DNA from 3 places in the Shewanella sp. T24-MNA-CIBAN-0130 genome. Region 1 is predicted to be linked to each of the others. Evidence: predicted binding sites of a transcription regulator. Region 1 holds the regulator's gene; each other region holds the start of a gene.

Region 1 (5,145 bases):
CATTGGAATTTAGAAAGAAGCTGATAATTTCAGTGTCATGTTCAAGTAGGGCTAATTGGTCTTGAAGCACTTTGCCTTGTTCAGCAATGTTGCGGACATCAACACTAATCGCAACTAAATCATTACTGCCCTTGAGCTGAGCGAGTAATGTGCCAATGAGGGGTAGAGGCAAATTATCGACACAATAATATCCTAGGTCTTCTAATACTCTTAAGGCAACGGATTTCCCTGAACCTGAACGTCCCGATACTATGACAAGTTTCATGCAGTTATAACCCGATAAAGTTCTGTTGCGTTGTGGCTTTTGCGAAGCTGTTTCAATATTTGCTTATCGCTGAGCTTTTTAGCCATACTCGATAACGTGCCTAAATGTTGTTGGCACTGGTCTGCAGGTACTAACAAAGCAAATAAAATATCCACGGGCTGCTTATCAATTGCATCAAAGGCAATGGCTTCTTCACATTTAACAAATATCGCGATGGGGTGATCGATGGTCGTTAATCGACCATGAGGTATCGCAATGCCATTTCCTATACCTGTGCTACCCATTTTTTCTCTCGCTAATAGGCTTTCAAAAACCTCTTGCGAAGACAGGGTTGGATACTGGGCAGCGACTAAATTGCTGATGAGTTCCAGTACTTTTTTCTTACTGCCCGGTGTGGCACAGGTAGTGCATTCCGGCTGCAGAATGGTACAAAGTTCCATCGTTAGTGTTTTGTATACTTCTCTTTGTGTTTAATTACCTGACGGTCGAGTTTATCGATCAGGGCGTCTATTGCAGCATACATATCAGTATTTTCTGACATAGCAAAAATCTCTGCGCCATTAACGTGGATTTTGGCTTCTGCTTTTTGTTGTAATTTGTCTACATGGAGTACAACGTGTACATTATGGATCTGATCGAAGTGTCGTTCAAGCTTTGAAAATTTACCATTAACATACTCACGTAAAGATTCAGTTATTTCGACATGACGTCCAGTCAGATTTATATCCATAGAAAATCCTCCACAACCTTGTAGGTTATAAACTCTTACGTTGGTTTGAGGGCGGGATTAGCATTGCTTCTCGGTATTTTGCAATCGTACGACGAGCAACGTTTATGCCTTGTTCTGCCAGAAGTTGAGCCATTTTACTGTCACTCAATGGTTTTTTCTGGTTTTCTGCGGCAACCAGCTTTTTGATAAAAGCACGAATTGCTGTTGATGAGCATTCCCCGCCATCGTCAGTGCTGACATGGCTAGAGAAGAAGTACTTTAGTTCAAATAGTCCACGTGGGGTGTGCATATATTTTTGTGTGGTGACTCGTGAAATTGTCGATTCATGCATTTCTACTGCTTCAGCAATATCATTTAGCACCATAGGTTTCATGGCTTCTTCACCGTATTCAAAGAAGCCTTGCTGAAATTGCACAATGCAATTTGCCACTTTGAGTAGAGTATCATTGCGGCTTTCGATACTTTTAATAAACCATTTAGCCTCTTGCAAATGGCCTCGAATAAATTGACTGTCAGACTGATTTTTACTGCTTCTAGCCATGGCGGCGTATTGCTGATTAACGCCAATTTTGGGCATATTGTCTGGGTTTAACTCTACAACCCAACGGCCATTTTTCTTTAGTACCGTGACATCGGGAATAACGAATTCGTCATCGGTGGCGGTGATCAATAAGCCTGGACGAGGATTGAGTGATTGGATTAGGGTGATGGCGTCACGTAACTCATTTTCTTTTAGCTTAGTTTTGCGCATCAATAATCTAAAATCACGCCCAGCAATTAAGGTTAAATAGTCTTTGATTAGCAAACGGGCATTATCGATATGGGGTGTGGTGTTAGAGAATTGCGCTAATTGGATCAATAAACATTCACTTAAATCACGTGCAGCAACACCAACGGGATCAAAGTGTTGAATTCGTTTTAATACAGCTTCAACTTCATCTAACTCAACATTTTCGTCACCCATGGCTTCGAGAATATCGTCGGTACTTTGGGTTAAATAACCGCGTTCATCCACGGCGTCGATGATCGCTGTGGCAATGGCAAGATCGGTCTCTGAAAATGGAGTGAGATTTTTCTGCCATTCTAAATGTTCATACAGACCTTCGGTGGTTTCACCTTGAAACGGCATGTCATCATCGCGCATGCTAGCACTACCTGAACCTGACATCGGCGAGGCGGTGTACACTTCATCCCATGTAGTATCCATGGCTAAATCATCCATGGTTTCTTTGGTCATAGATTCTGCTGTGTCGACTGTTGAGGTGTCTTTTTCAATATTGACAATGCTGTTGTCACTGAAGTCTGTATCAGCTTGGTCGCGATTTTCTTTTACGGGGTCTTTTGCTTCAGAAAACTCATCTTCTATTTCAAGTAATGGATTTGAATCCAATGCTTGTTGGATTTCTTGCTGTAGCTCCAATGACGATAATTGCAGTAAGCGAATGGCTTGCTGCAATTGTGGGGTCATGGTTAAGTGTTGACCCATTTTAAGTTGGAGTGACGCTTTCATTTACCGCTTATCCCTAGATGATTTCCATAAAAGTGACAATTTATAAAACTGTAATGGATTGTCACGTACATCAATGATGTTTAACGCTGTTTAGATATCGTTCAATCAAATGAGTTAGATAGACTAAAGGCCCGTAAAGTAACTATAGCTTGAATTGTTCACCTAAGTACACCGCCCGAACTTGTTGATTGCTCAATACCTCATCAGGTGTGCCTTCGGCAATTAAATTACCTTGGCTGACGATATAAGCTCGCTCACAGACATCTAACGTTTCACGTACGTTATGGTCGGTAATTAATACTCCTAGACCTCGGCTTTTAAGTTGTTGAATGATTTTTTTTATGTCGATGACAGAAATCGGATCAACACCAGCAAAGGGCTCATCGAGTAGAATAAATTTTGGATTGGCGGCTAAAGCGCGCGCAATTTCAACACGACGACGTTCACCACCCGATAACGACATGCCTAGGCTGTCTCGAATATGGGTAATATGGAACTCTTCTAATAGATGCTCAAGCTGTTCAATACGTTGGTTTGTACTGAGTTCTTTGCGGGTTTGCAACACGGCCATAATGTTGTCATACACTGTGAGTTTACGGAAAATACTGGCTTCTTGTGGTAAGTAACCAATGCCTTTGCGAGCTCGCAGATGCATTGGATCGTCAGTGAGATCGTCATCATCAATTAAAATTCGACCCTTATCACTTTTCACTAGGCCGACAACCATATAAAAGGTGGTTGTTTTACCTGCACCATTGGGGCCTAAAAGCCCAACAATTTGGCCTGTTTTAACCGTTAAACTGACATCTTTAACAACTTGACGATCTTTATAGCTTTTAGCCAGATTTTCAGCGGTTAAGGTTATTTGGGTCATGGTTTGATCTGCTTTTTAACTGGGATTTCAGGGAGTTTTTGCTTTGGCGCAGACTCGTCTTGGAAATTCTCAGGTTGAATAATGGTGATAACCCGATCTTGCCCTGTGCCCGAACTTTCAGCAATAAGCTCTTGCGCATTGATGTTGTACTTAATTCGATTACCGGTCACTTGGCTACCCGATTGATTAAGTTTGGCATTACCTGTCAATGTTAGCGTGGTAGTCGCAAGGTCATAGGATATTTCGTCGGCACTGGCAGTACCAATTTGACCGTCATCTAATTCTTGTGAAAACGTCGCGGGTTTGCCAGTGGCGATAAGTTTCTTACTGGTGCTGTTTTCGGGGGTAAACGCCCGTAATTCATCAGCATTGATATTAATACTGCCTTGGACAATCTTAACCGGACCATTAAAAATGATTTGGTTATTTTTTATGTCAGCAAATTGGCTAACCGCAACAATTTTTAATTCTTGTTTCAGATCACCTTGTTTCGCCATAGCAGGCAAACTCAACAGGCAAAGTATGCTGCTCAATAACATAACATTGGCGCGAGTGTGGAGACGATTAATGTGGCTCATATGTTCCTTCTACCTGGCTCAGTAGCGATAATTGTTGCGAATTCAAGTCAGCATGTAGGCCTAAGCCTTTAATAATAAACCCTTTGCCTTTGATATACACCATCTCTTGTGAGGTGCCTATCATAGTGGTTAAGTCTACCGTCACCGCTTGGGTACTCAATGACTGCAGGGGTTCTTCTATATCAATGGCATCAATAATAACATTGTTTTCTAATATGACTTTGCTGGTGTTTTTATTCAATTGTCCTCGATCTGCACTTAATTGCCATTGTGCTTTACCATTTTCAGGGTAAATGAGGTATATCGGTTTGGTAAAGTGAGTGATGTCACTTGAAGCATAATGCTCCATGTGCTCGGCGCTGACTCGACTTTCGACAAAACCTTGTTGATTGAATTCCGTGGTGCGTAGGTTATCTGCAATAAAGTCAGGGCGCTCAATACCAGGTACTTTCACCGAGTCCATTTCACTGCGTTTTATTTGTGCTTGCCAGTACAACATAAAAGCAAGACCAAAAAAAGCCACAATACTTAGGGTGATCCGATTCATATACTCATTCCATGAGCACTGGCAAATTTATCTTGGCTTAAGAGTAATAAGTCAGTCAGTTCTCGCAAAGCTCCATGTCCGCCGTTTAAGGTCGTTGTCATGTGACAATGTCGTTTTACAAACGGATGACCATCGCCGACACACACGGAGAGACCTACGGCTTTCATTACGGGCAGATCAACCATGTCATCGCCAATGTAGGCTACTTGTTCGGCGCTTACATTATACAGCGACATAAGTTGCTCAAAAGGTTCAAATTTATTATCAATGCCTTGATAAATATGTTTGATTCCTAATCCGGTCATTCGGGTTTCGACAATTTTTGATTGACGACCTGTAATGACGGCAACATGAATATCGCTAGTGAGAACTGAGCGTATACCGTAGCCATCGCGAGTATGAAAGGCTTTGAGTTCTTCGCCAGCATTACTGAGATAAATACGTCCATCTGAAAAGACCCCATCGACATCACAGATTAACAGTTTAATTTTCTGAGCTCGCTGCCAAATATCATTACTGATAGGGCCGTAAAATCCTTGGTGACACGAGGTTGATTCTGACATGATTAAATGACTCCAGCTTTAACCATATCGAGCATGTTTAATGCCCCGATCGGTTGGTGTTTTTCATTGACGACAACC
Region 2 (5,145 bases), on a different contig from region 1:
ACGATATTGAACATGTTGTTGACTTAACGCCGTTAAATCAAAATGTTTGTCTGTGGTTTGACTCATACTCAAGCCCTGTTGATGCGAGCTTGCCGATTTCATGGCAGCAGCAAAATTAACATCTTGAGCTTTATAATGAGGAGTATTGGCATTGGCGATATTACTTGAAATTACTTCTGCTCTTTGAGCTCGAATGCCCAAAGAATATTGGTGAACACCTAATGCATTATCGAAATTAATCGCCATAAAATTGCCTCCATCAGCTAACTGATAGTAATAAAGCAAGGGTTATGCCAACAATTTAATTTTTAAACGAATAAAAGACAAAAACAAACATGCCGACGAATGCCGGCATGATAAATAGCTTAACTTGTTATTTTATCTATATTTTCTTTTGGTAATAAATACCAGGATTACAGCGAACCATAGTAAACTCATCACTTAAGCCTGCTAGAGATTCTGACGCACCCAAGAATAAAATACCTTTGGGATTAAGTGCGGCAGCAAATTGCCGCAAAATTTTAGTCTTTGCCTCTGGCCCAAAATAAATCAATACATTACGGCAAAAAATAATATCGTACTTACCTAATAAGCTATAACTTTCAAGTAAATTATGTGCTCTAAAGTTAACTAAACGCTTAACATTATCTTTCACTGTCATGTTGCCCGACGGTAAAGCATCAAAAAACTGACGTTTACGCTCTTCAGACAAGCCACGAGCCAGCGCTAAACCATCATATTCAGCATTCTTACAGCGCTCTAACATTGATGGTGACAAGTCCGTTGCCTGAATCGTCGCGCCGCCCGGTAAAGCACCGGGTTTACGCTGTTGATATTCCAACACTGTCATCGACAAAGAGTAAGGTTCTTGCCCAGAAGAACATGCCGCTGACCATATTTTTAACGGTCTGCCAAGCTTACTGTATTCAGGCAGTAGAGTATTGTTCAGTAATTCAAACGGATAACGGTCTCGAAACCATAAGGTTTCATTGGTGGTCATTGCATCTATCACTTCAGCACGCAGCTGACGTTCTATCGGTTTCATCGACTTTTTAACCACCTCAGACAAAGAAGGTAAATTATGCTTCCCCATCAACGGCGCTAAACGACTGCGGACTAAATATTGTTTATTCTCACCTAACACAATACCGCTATGCTGCTCTAAAAACAGCCTAAATTGATTGTACTCTGCTTCAGCAAGTGATTTATCTGTCACATTAACTTCCTAATATGTGGCCAATGAGCTAAGCCTCTAATATTGTTCAATATTAGAGGCTTATAAACTCAAATGTTTGTTAACCGCTGAGGCTAATTCATCGGGGTTAAACTTAGCAATAAAATCGTTAGCACCTACTTTTTCTACCATTGCTTGGTTAAACACACCACTTAATGATGTGTGTAGAACTACTTTTATGTTCTTTAATTTTGGATCATCACGAATTTCAGCAGTTAAAGTATAACCGTCCATTTCTGGCATTTCGATATCTGAAATAATCAGCGGGATCTCAACTGAGACATCATCCATTTCAGCGGCAATATTTTTCAGCATGATCAACGCTTCTTTACCATCTTTAGCGGTATCGATTTGCAGATTTAACGACTCTAACGAACGAATAATTTGTTTGCGTGCCACCGTAGAATCATCAATAACCATAATATGATAATGCTGTTCTTTATCGATAGTTAACGTCTCACTGACTTCTTTACTGATAGAGGTCTTAACAGGTGAAATTTCATCAAGAATTTTTTCAACATCCAAAATTTCAACCAGCTCACCTTCAATCTCAGTCACAGCCGTTAAATATGAAGAACGTCCTGAACCTTGGGGCGGCGGCAAAATAGATTCCCAATTCATATTGATGATACGCTCAACAGAACTGACCAAAAAGCCTTGAACACTGCGGTTATATTCGGAAATGATAACAAAGCAATTTTCAGTTGATGTCAGTGGACGCCCACCGGTTGCTGCACTTAAATCGATAATAGAAATGGTTTCCCCACGAATATGCGCAACACCTTTAACATAGGGGTTTAGCTTAGGTAGCCTTGTCAGTGGAGGACATTGTAATACCTCTTTTACTTTAAATACGTTAATACCAAAGCGTTGACGACCGTTAAGCTTAAACAGTAACAGCTCTAATCTGTTTTGTCCGACAAGCTGGGTACGTTTATTTACTGATTCTAAAATGCTCGACATAACACAGCCTTGTAGTTAACTGTTACTCAAAAGAATAAAATTGTTGGTTAACATTATAGTGAACCTTGGTTTAATATAATACGCTTGCTAGCTATTTTAACCTCAACCTGGATAAGAGAGGGGATAAATCGTTAAAAATGGGTTTATTTCAAGTCTGCAATATCAAACATGCCATGTGTTTTGCTAATAAAGGTGCACTCACATGTTAACAATAGTGTTAGTCGCCGCGCCAATAGCGGGCCTATTGTGAGTCGATACAAGGTGAATAGCCGAACAAAGGGCCATTTGATAACCGTTACTGTCTCTAATTTACCCCCAATTTACCCCCAATTGAGGTTTTCATCAGACGAACATGACACATTCTGGGCAAACCATCAGCAGCCTAGCAAATACCTATCAAATTATTGAATTAAAAGTGGGCATGCAACTTGCTTTAACTTTTACTAAGTTAACACTTACAGTGAACTGACACTTTTTTGACGAAAGGGAAATGTTATTATCATGCCCTCACCTCATTTTTAGCTTATTGCGTATGCAGAGATTACTCGCATATTTTTCGTTCTCCAAAGTATAGGTGCATTCTGGCAACACAAGCTAGGATCTTCATTATGAAAGTATTTTTTTTATGTTTTTTGTGCTCAATGACGCTTTCTTTGCCAGCATTTGCTAGCGAAGAGATAGTAACACCTAAACTATCGGCCATTTATACGTTAGCTAAAGAGGTGGTCGCAAAAAAAATTGATGCCGACGCCAACGCTAAGGTGCAAATTACCCCACAAAATCTTGAAGGTCGTCTTAGTCCACCGCGCTGCTATCCACCGATTAATGCCGAACTCGCCAGTGAAAGAGCCATTAGTCGAAATAACATGGTAAAACTAAGTTGTATCAGCCCAGACTATGACTATCCATGGCAAATGTATCTCTCTGTTCGAGTTGAAATACAATACCCTGTCGTGGTGGCTAACCAGCTACTGTCTCCAGACCAAATTATTGCTCCACATCACTTAAACATCATGTATGTTGACCAATATAGTTTAAGAGGCCACTTTTTTTCTGATACCCACACATTAATCGGTTCGCGAGTGAAACGTCGCGTGGCAAAAGACTCACCTGTATTGAGTAATAACCTGTGTTTTGTGTGCAAAGGTGACTCGGTTTCCATCTACGCTAGAACCGCTAATGTTCAAATAAAAACCCTTGGTGAAGCACTGCGTGACGGCAATCTTGATGACGTCATCAGGGTGAAAAACAGTAACACGAGTAAACAATTTGATGCGGTGGTGGTTGGGGTTGGCGAAGTTGAAGTAAGAATGTAAACTAGGACTAAAGTTTTTTCCAACAGTGCCGATAATCTGTTTGAAGAACCTAATACATTACGCTGGAGCCTCCAATGGCAATTGACATTAAGCATAACACTGCGGCTAATACCCAAATGCGCACTGCACGTGACACGCAGTCTGCTAAGCAATCTAATACTGCTGTGGCTCAAAAATCCGCGGCACCGGTTAAAGCCGATTCCGTTAGCATCACCGCTCAAGCTCACCAGCTTCAGAGCGCGCAAGCAAAAATGGAAGCGACACCTGAAGTTGACCAAAAAAAGGTCGCAGAAATTAAGCTCGCTATCTCTGAAGGACGCTATAAAGTCGACCCAGAAAAGCTTGCTGCGAATATTGCCAGCTTTGAAGCAGAGCTAAGCAGTCTATCGTTTGACAAAGAGTAGCCGTTAAACGTTACTCTTTAATTTGTTTTAACGACACACAGATAATAGGTGCTAACTTGCATCATAGATAAGTGTCAGTTAACAAAACCAATGAGTAATTTATGACAGAGCTAAATGAAGAGCTAAATAAACAACCAAGCGAACAACCAAACGATGAGCTACGTGCACTGTTAGAGACCCAAAATCAGACCTTAGCACAGCTGAAACTGCTTATTGTTGAAGAAAAAGCCGCATTAACAAACCAAGATGCCGACAAACTACTGACGCTTTCCAAAGACAAAACCCAGTGCTTAATCAATATGAAAGCGACTGACGAAAAACTGGCTCAACACCCCCAGCACGCCCTGCTTACCACAGCTCCTGGACTGGTACAAAAAGTCGCCCAGGCCAAATCTATTCTCGCAGAATGCAAAGACATTAATAGCCAGAATGCCAGCTTAATTGAACACAATATCGCCAGCCTAAATCGATTTGCCCAAGCATTGCAAGCCAGCCGTAATGCATCAAGTTTAACCTACAATGACAAAGGCAAAACCTCCACCATTTCAACACTCGGTAATGATTTTACAGCCTAATAAAGCCTAGAGAGCAACAGCCTAGAGCGCTGCTAGGACGCTTCGCGGCTAGAGGCTATAAAATCTGAGCAACAGCCTAGAGCGCTTCGCTGCTAGGACGCTTCGCGGCTAGAGACTATAAAATCTGAGCCGCATCCGATAACAAGCGAATAAACGGAAAAAATAAAGCGGAAGGCATAGAGGCTATAAAGTCTTAACAGCGAAGCTGTTCTTAGCAGGACGTAGTCCGCCCTAGCAGCGAAGCGACCCTAGCTGGACGTAGTCCGCCCTAGCAGCGAAGCGACCCTAGCAGGACGTAGTCCGCTCTAGCAGCGAAGCGACCCTAGCAGGACGTAGTCCGCTCTAGCAGCGAAGCGACCCTAGCAGGACGTAGTCCGCCCTAGCAGCGAAGCGATACTAGCAGGACGTAGTCCGCCCTAGCAGCGAAGCGATACTAGCAGGACGTAGTCCGCCCTAGAACCTAGCAGGTGAGTTACTGAGCTAGCATTGCCTGGCGTAAACTTTGTTGCGCAGACTCTTCACCTAACCAAATGTTAAGTAATACCTGACGAAAAGCCTCTCCAGCAATATCACCTTGAACTTGACCATTTTTAATGCTGCTCACGCCCTTGCCTTTTTGGGTCACAAAAGTAAATTGATCCCCGTCGACAACG
Region 3 (5,145 bases), on a different contig from region 1:
ACCACTGCATCAGTCAAGGTTGGCGTACGAATGTCTCGTTCACAGTAAGGAGCAGACTCCAACATTTGGCCATATTCGTTTCTAAAATGCTTTGGCACTTCCACCATGGACGATGATTCGATAACAAATAAACGCACATTTTGATAATCGTTAAATTTCAGCTGGTAAGTTGTCCCGCGAGGAATAATTAGGTAATCCCATTTTTGGGTGTTAATCACCCCATATTCACTGAGTAGTTGTCCTTCACCCTCGTGAATAAACACCACTTCGTCAGCATAGGCATTGCGATAAAACGCATTGGTGTCTTCAGTGACTTTAGCGGTATACATCGCCACGTCATTATTGAAAAAGATTTTATTACGGGCGCTGAAAAAGTTGCCTTGGCAGTCGGCTTGGCGCGAGTCTATTTTGTAATTTTGGATCAGTGGGTCTTGCCATTGTTCACCATGAGATAACGAGTAAGGTTGAACGTCTATCGCTTTGGTTGGCATATTGTGATGGTATTTATTCGAATAAATATTCGAAAAGCCATGAGTTGAAAATAATTCTTCACGATACAGCTCACCATTGTCTTTTTCGAAGGCAATATGCCGTTTGGTCGGGATCTGACCTTGCTTAACATAGAATGGCATGTGGTTGTCCTATGGTGGAGCGACTGTGAGTGTCGTGATGTTTGTAATACGATTGGTATTGATTGTTATGGCCTAATCGCATTGGGTAAATCAATTTGTGATCTAACTAACAATTTAGTGGTAAAGATCAACAAAAAAAAGAATAATAAAAAGCTTAACTCAATCTATTTATTAGATTGTTATGTTAACTTTACATTAGTGTACGAATAACGAGACAGTGGAAATCTTATGCGAATAGATATTGATGCCTTTAATGTACTGCAAGTGCTTGTTGAAGAAGGAAGTTTTTCGAAAGCTTCTGAGCGCTTACATAAAGCGCAATCGGCGGTTAGCTATCAAGTTAAAAAATTAGAGCAACATCTTGGGGTCACATTATTTAACCGCGATAATTATCGCGCCGAATTAACCCCTGAAGGCAAGGTTATTCTGGCTGAAGGGCAACGATTACTGCAGCATTTAGCCAATATTGAACATCTGGCCAGTCGTTTTAGTCAGGGGTGGGAGCCTAAGCTTGAGTTAGTGATAGACGGTGCTTTACCGATGGAACCGATCATGACCGCGCTTAAGCGCATGTCAGAACACAATATACCCACTAAAGTGCAGCTTAATATGGAGTTTTTAGGCGGCGTACAGCATCGCTTTGAGCGCGACCAAGCAGACTTAATGTTGGTCAAGGATTATCGTACTGGCCCCTCGTATCATCCTAAACCGTTACCTACGATTACCAGCGTGCTAGTGGCGTCATCACAACATCCATTAAGTCAGTTAAAAGGCATTAGTTTGCCCGAGTTACAACAACATGTTGAGTTAACCATTGAAGATTCATCTCCTGGTAAACGTGACCGCGATGAAATGCAGTTTGGCGGCGATAAAGTATTTTATTTGTCAGGTTTTATTATGAAAAAAAATGCCTTACTAAAAGGTCTAGGTTTTGGTTGGATGCCGGATTTTTTAATTGCTGAAGAATTACATCAAGGGCAACTGATCGAGATTGATTTTATTGGTGGTAACCGCTTTAGTTTTACACCGCAATTAGTGTCCACACTTGAACGTCCGCTGGGGCGAGCAGGGCAACTATTTACCGAGCTTATTCTGCAAGAATTTGCTCGATATCAACAGCAACAACAATCAGGGTTAAGTGGAGCCGGATTAGGGTAAACATTGGCATAATTCTATTAACTAACATAGAGATAATACAACGTGGATCCAGTATGTTGATATATTGTTATGTTAAATCGCCGATCATTTTGTTACCTTAAATCATACGTATCGAGCAATGCCTTATCGATGTTGGGCGATTGCAAACATTAAATAAATTTTTAGGGAATGAAAATAAGCATGAAAAGTCATGAAGTAGATTATGAAATTATTGGTTCTAGCATGCAGCTGGTTGAAGTTGAATTAGACCCAAATGAGTCTGTGATTGCTGAAGCGGGTGCCATGACCTATGTCGAAGAAGATATTGGTTTTGAAGCCAAGATGGGTGATGGCTCTGAGCTAGAATCTGGTTTTTTTGGTAAGTTACTTGGTGCGGGGAAACGGGCCATTTCCGGTGAGGGTATTTTTATGACCCACTTTACCAATGAAGGCCAGCAGAAACGTAAAGTGGCTTTTGCGGCGCCGTTTCCGGGGACCATTTTGGCGATAGACTTAGCTCAACATCAAGGCGAGCTTATCTGTCAAAAGGACAGTTTTTTAGCGGCAGCCTTAGGCACGCAAGTGAGCATGAAATTTAATAAGCGCTTAGGAACCGGGTTTTTTGGTGGTGAAGGATTTATCCTACAAAGCCTTAAAGGTGATGGCATGGCGTTTGTGCATGCGGGTGGGACACTGATAAAAAAAGAATTGCATGGTGAGACCTTGCGGGTCGATACGGGTTGTTTAGTTGGATTTACTCCCGGGATTGATTATGACATTCAGCGTGCGGGCTCGTTAAAGTCGATGGTATTTGGCGGAGAAGGCCTGTTTCTTGCCACTTTAAAAGGTCATGGGACTGTGTGGTTACAAAGCTTACCGTTTTCTCGTATGGCTGACAGAATTATTGCTCATGCGCCTTCAAATGGCGGTAAAGATCAAGGTGAAGGTTCAGTACTCGGTGGAATAGGGCGGATGATTAACTAATCGGGATATTAGCATTGAGTGCTCAGACGATTATAAGTCATCGCGCCGATTTAGTCTGAGCTGTCCTTAAAGGGATTGAATAATTTTTGTGTGCCCAAAATGCGTCAATGGCAATTAAAGGTTGTCGATGCTATTAGGCAAATAAAAACCGATAGCATTAGGCTATCGGTAATTAAGAATAGCGGCAGTTCACATGTCATTAATAAGTGGGTTTAGCGATAATAGTTTGCCCGATAGGGGTTAAACTTAACAAGGCCAACTTAATGTGTTGTATCGCAAAGGGGATCCCAATAATGGTGATGAAACAGGCTAATGCATGCACTAAATGACCAATAGCGAGCCAAATCCCAAAACATAAAAACCATAGCACATTACCCACTAAGCCTAGTGTGCCAGTACCAATATCTTCTTGGCCAGAAATGTGTTTGCGGTTAACGGTTTCTTGTCCAAATGGCCAAAAAGCTAATTCGCCAATAACAAAACAGGCTCTGCCAAAAGGGATGCCAATGATACTGATAAAGCACAGTACCCCCACAAGCCACCAAGCAAGGCCCATAACAAATCCACCCATTAAAAACCAAGCAATATTAAAGATTAAGCGTAAAAGTGACATTTTCATTCCTATCAAGAGTCAATATTAATTACTATATAGCGATAACTAGCGATAATCATGCCATTATTATAAGCTTATGATTCTAATTGTTTAAATGTTATTTTCGACATTGAGTGTCTGTTAGGTCTGACAATTAATACAAATGAATCGATGAGAATTATCATTTTTTAGTTAAAATACCCATATTACAGTTGATTGAGAGAAGACATGTTTTCGATAAGCCCAGTAGAGTCGATGAACTTTGACGGCCACACCCTCTACATTAAGCGGGATGATTTATTGCATGCTGATTTCAGTGGCAATAAAGCACGTAAGTTTTATCATTTTTTGCATCATGATTATTCATATGTGACCCGCCTAGTAGGGGCCGGTTCTGCACAAGCTAACTCTTTGTATTCATTATCTGTGCTGGCTAAGCAGCAGGGCTGGCAATTTGACTATTACGTTAGCCATATTAGCAAATTTTTACTACAACACCCCCAAGGCAATTACGCTGCCGCGATACAAAATGGGGCTAATATTATTAATGTTGCTGAGTTGCCATATGCCGATAACATAGCCGGCATGCATTTAGATGATGTTGTGCAATACATTATGTTATCAACTCCGACTTACGCCGATAAACAACATCTACTGTGTATTCCTGAAGGTGGGCGCTGTGAATACGCAGAAACGGGTATTGCGCAGCTTGCGAGTGAAATTATTGAGTGGGCTCAGATTAGACAACAAATTAAGCTCATGGTTTTTTTACCTTCTGGTACCGGCACCACAGCAGCTTATTTAAATAAGCAACTAATACAACAGCTCGCTCAATTGCAATTAACACCAGTACTTACCATTGAGGTATTAACCTGCAGCACGGTTGGCGGTGATGATTACTTACGCCAGCAATTTTCACAATTAATTGATGAAGTTTATTATCCTCACATTGTTAGTGATGGGCATAAATATCATTTTGGAAAATTATCGCAACGTTGTTTTGATATGTGGCAAACCGTATGTCAGTCTGGAATTGAATTTGAGTTGTTGTATGACCCTGTCGGATTTTTAGTCTTACAACATTATTTGAAGACTAATACGTTGACTAATACTGATATTTTATATGTACATCAAGGTGGGATATTAGGAAATAAAACGATGTTGCCAAGGTATCTACGAAAGTTTTCAAATTCGATTAACGCTTCATGACAACGAAAACGTAGTCACGCTCTAATTTTCGTCAGATTTACGACGATTAAGAAAATTAACTCATTGATAAAATGGGTTTTGTGTGAGTTTCGTTAGGTTTTTTGTTCTTATTCGACTGAGGTTTGAACTGGAGTAGTCGTAAAGTAGTAATTCATTTTGCTCTGTTTTAATAAACATCGGTAATTGAGAGGAGAATACCGAGAAATGAGTTTATTAAATACCAGAGCAAATGATTAACGCTTAGCGTTAGGGATATTACTTATTTGCAGAGATTAACCATTTCATGAAGTTCATTGCTTCAATGCGCTTTGAAAAGGTCTTTTTGTTTTTACCTAAGCTGTCGGTAAAAGCAATTGAGTTTTTGTTTGACGAAATAGAATTAACCGGGAAGCTAACTGAGATTTCGTGTCCATTCATGTTGTATGACATTGGTCACACTCCTTTTTATATATTCACCATTAGGTGAGACAATTGTTCAATAAAATATCCTTGGCATTTTTTAGTGTTGCGAAAGATTAATGTTTCGAGATTTAACTTACCCTATCTTTTACTCACTAATCAAGTGTTGTTATGTCAATAGTTGATTAAGGT

What was found. The regulator sigma-54, encoded in region 1, starts transcription at its own class of promoters, with help from an activator protein. The targets are predictions, from matches to a motif close to GTTGGCACGNNNNTNGNNT.
Region 2: a site for sigma-54 is predicted at 2,613-2,631, ahead of flgA (flagellar basal body P-ring formation chaperone FlgA). Genes of this name have one in related genera too.
Region 3: a site for sigma-54 is predicted at 3,413-3,431, ahead of AAEZ02_RS18610 (YccF domain-containing protein). Genes of this name have one in related genera too.

What each region holds. Positions count from the first base shown of each region.
Region 1 is NZ_JBEOPP010000003.1:144,336-149,480, forward strand. Features, by position in the region: gene rapZ (RNase adapter RapZ) at 1-265, opposite strand, end outside; gene ptsN (PTS IIA-like nitrogen regulatory protein PtsN) at 262-705, opposite strand; gene hpf (ribosome hibernation promoting factor) at 708-995, opposite strand; gene AAEZ02_RS02420 (RNA polymerase factor sigma-54) at 1,021-2,505, opposite strand; gene lptB (LPS export ABC transporter ATP-binding protein) at 2,648-3,379, opposite strand; gene lptA (lipopolysaccharide transport periplasmic protein LptA) at 3,376-3,957, opposite strand; gene lptC (LPS export ABC transporter periplasmic protein LptC) at 3,944-4,504, opposite strand; gene kdsC (3-deoxy-manno-octulosonate-8-phosphatase KdsC) at 4,501-5,067, opposite strand; gene AAEZ02_RS02445 (KpsF/GutQ family sugar-phosphate isomerase) at 5,070-5,145, opposite strand, start outside.
Region 2 is NZ_JBEOPP010000045.1:7,692-12,836, reverse strand. Features, by position in the region: gene flgB (flagellar basal body rod protein FlgB) at 1-246, opposite strand, end outside; gene AAEZ02_RS16100 (CheR family methyltransferase) at 383-1,216, opposite strand; gene AAEZ02_RS16095 (chemotaxis protein CheV) at 1,277-2,197, opposite strand; gene flgA (flagellar basal body P-ring formation chaperone FlgA) at 2,806-3,513, shown strand; gene flgM (flagellar biosynthesis anti-sigma factor FlgM) at 3,588-3,917, shown strand; gene AAEZ02_RS16080 (flagella synthesis protein FlgN) at 4,019-4,492, shown strand; gene AAEZ02_RS16075 (chalcone isomerase family protein) at 4,965-5,145, opposite strand, start outside.
Region 3 is NZ_JBEOPP010000062.1:5,971-11,115, forward strand. Features, by position in the region: gene AAEZ02_RS18595 (homogentisate 1,2-dioxygenase) at 1-632, opposite strand, end outside; gene AAEZ02_RS18600 (LysR family transcriptional regulator) at 861-1,790, shown strand; gene AAEZ02_RS18605 (TIGR00266 family protein) at 1,965-2,753, shown strand; gene AAEZ02_RS18610 (YccF domain-containing protein) at 2,953-3,366, opposite strand; gene AAEZ02_RS18615 (1-aminocyclopropane-1-carboxylate deaminase/D-cysteine desulfhydrase) at 3,574-4,554, shown strand; gene AAEZ02_RS18620 (hypothetical protein) at 4,810-4,983, opposite strand.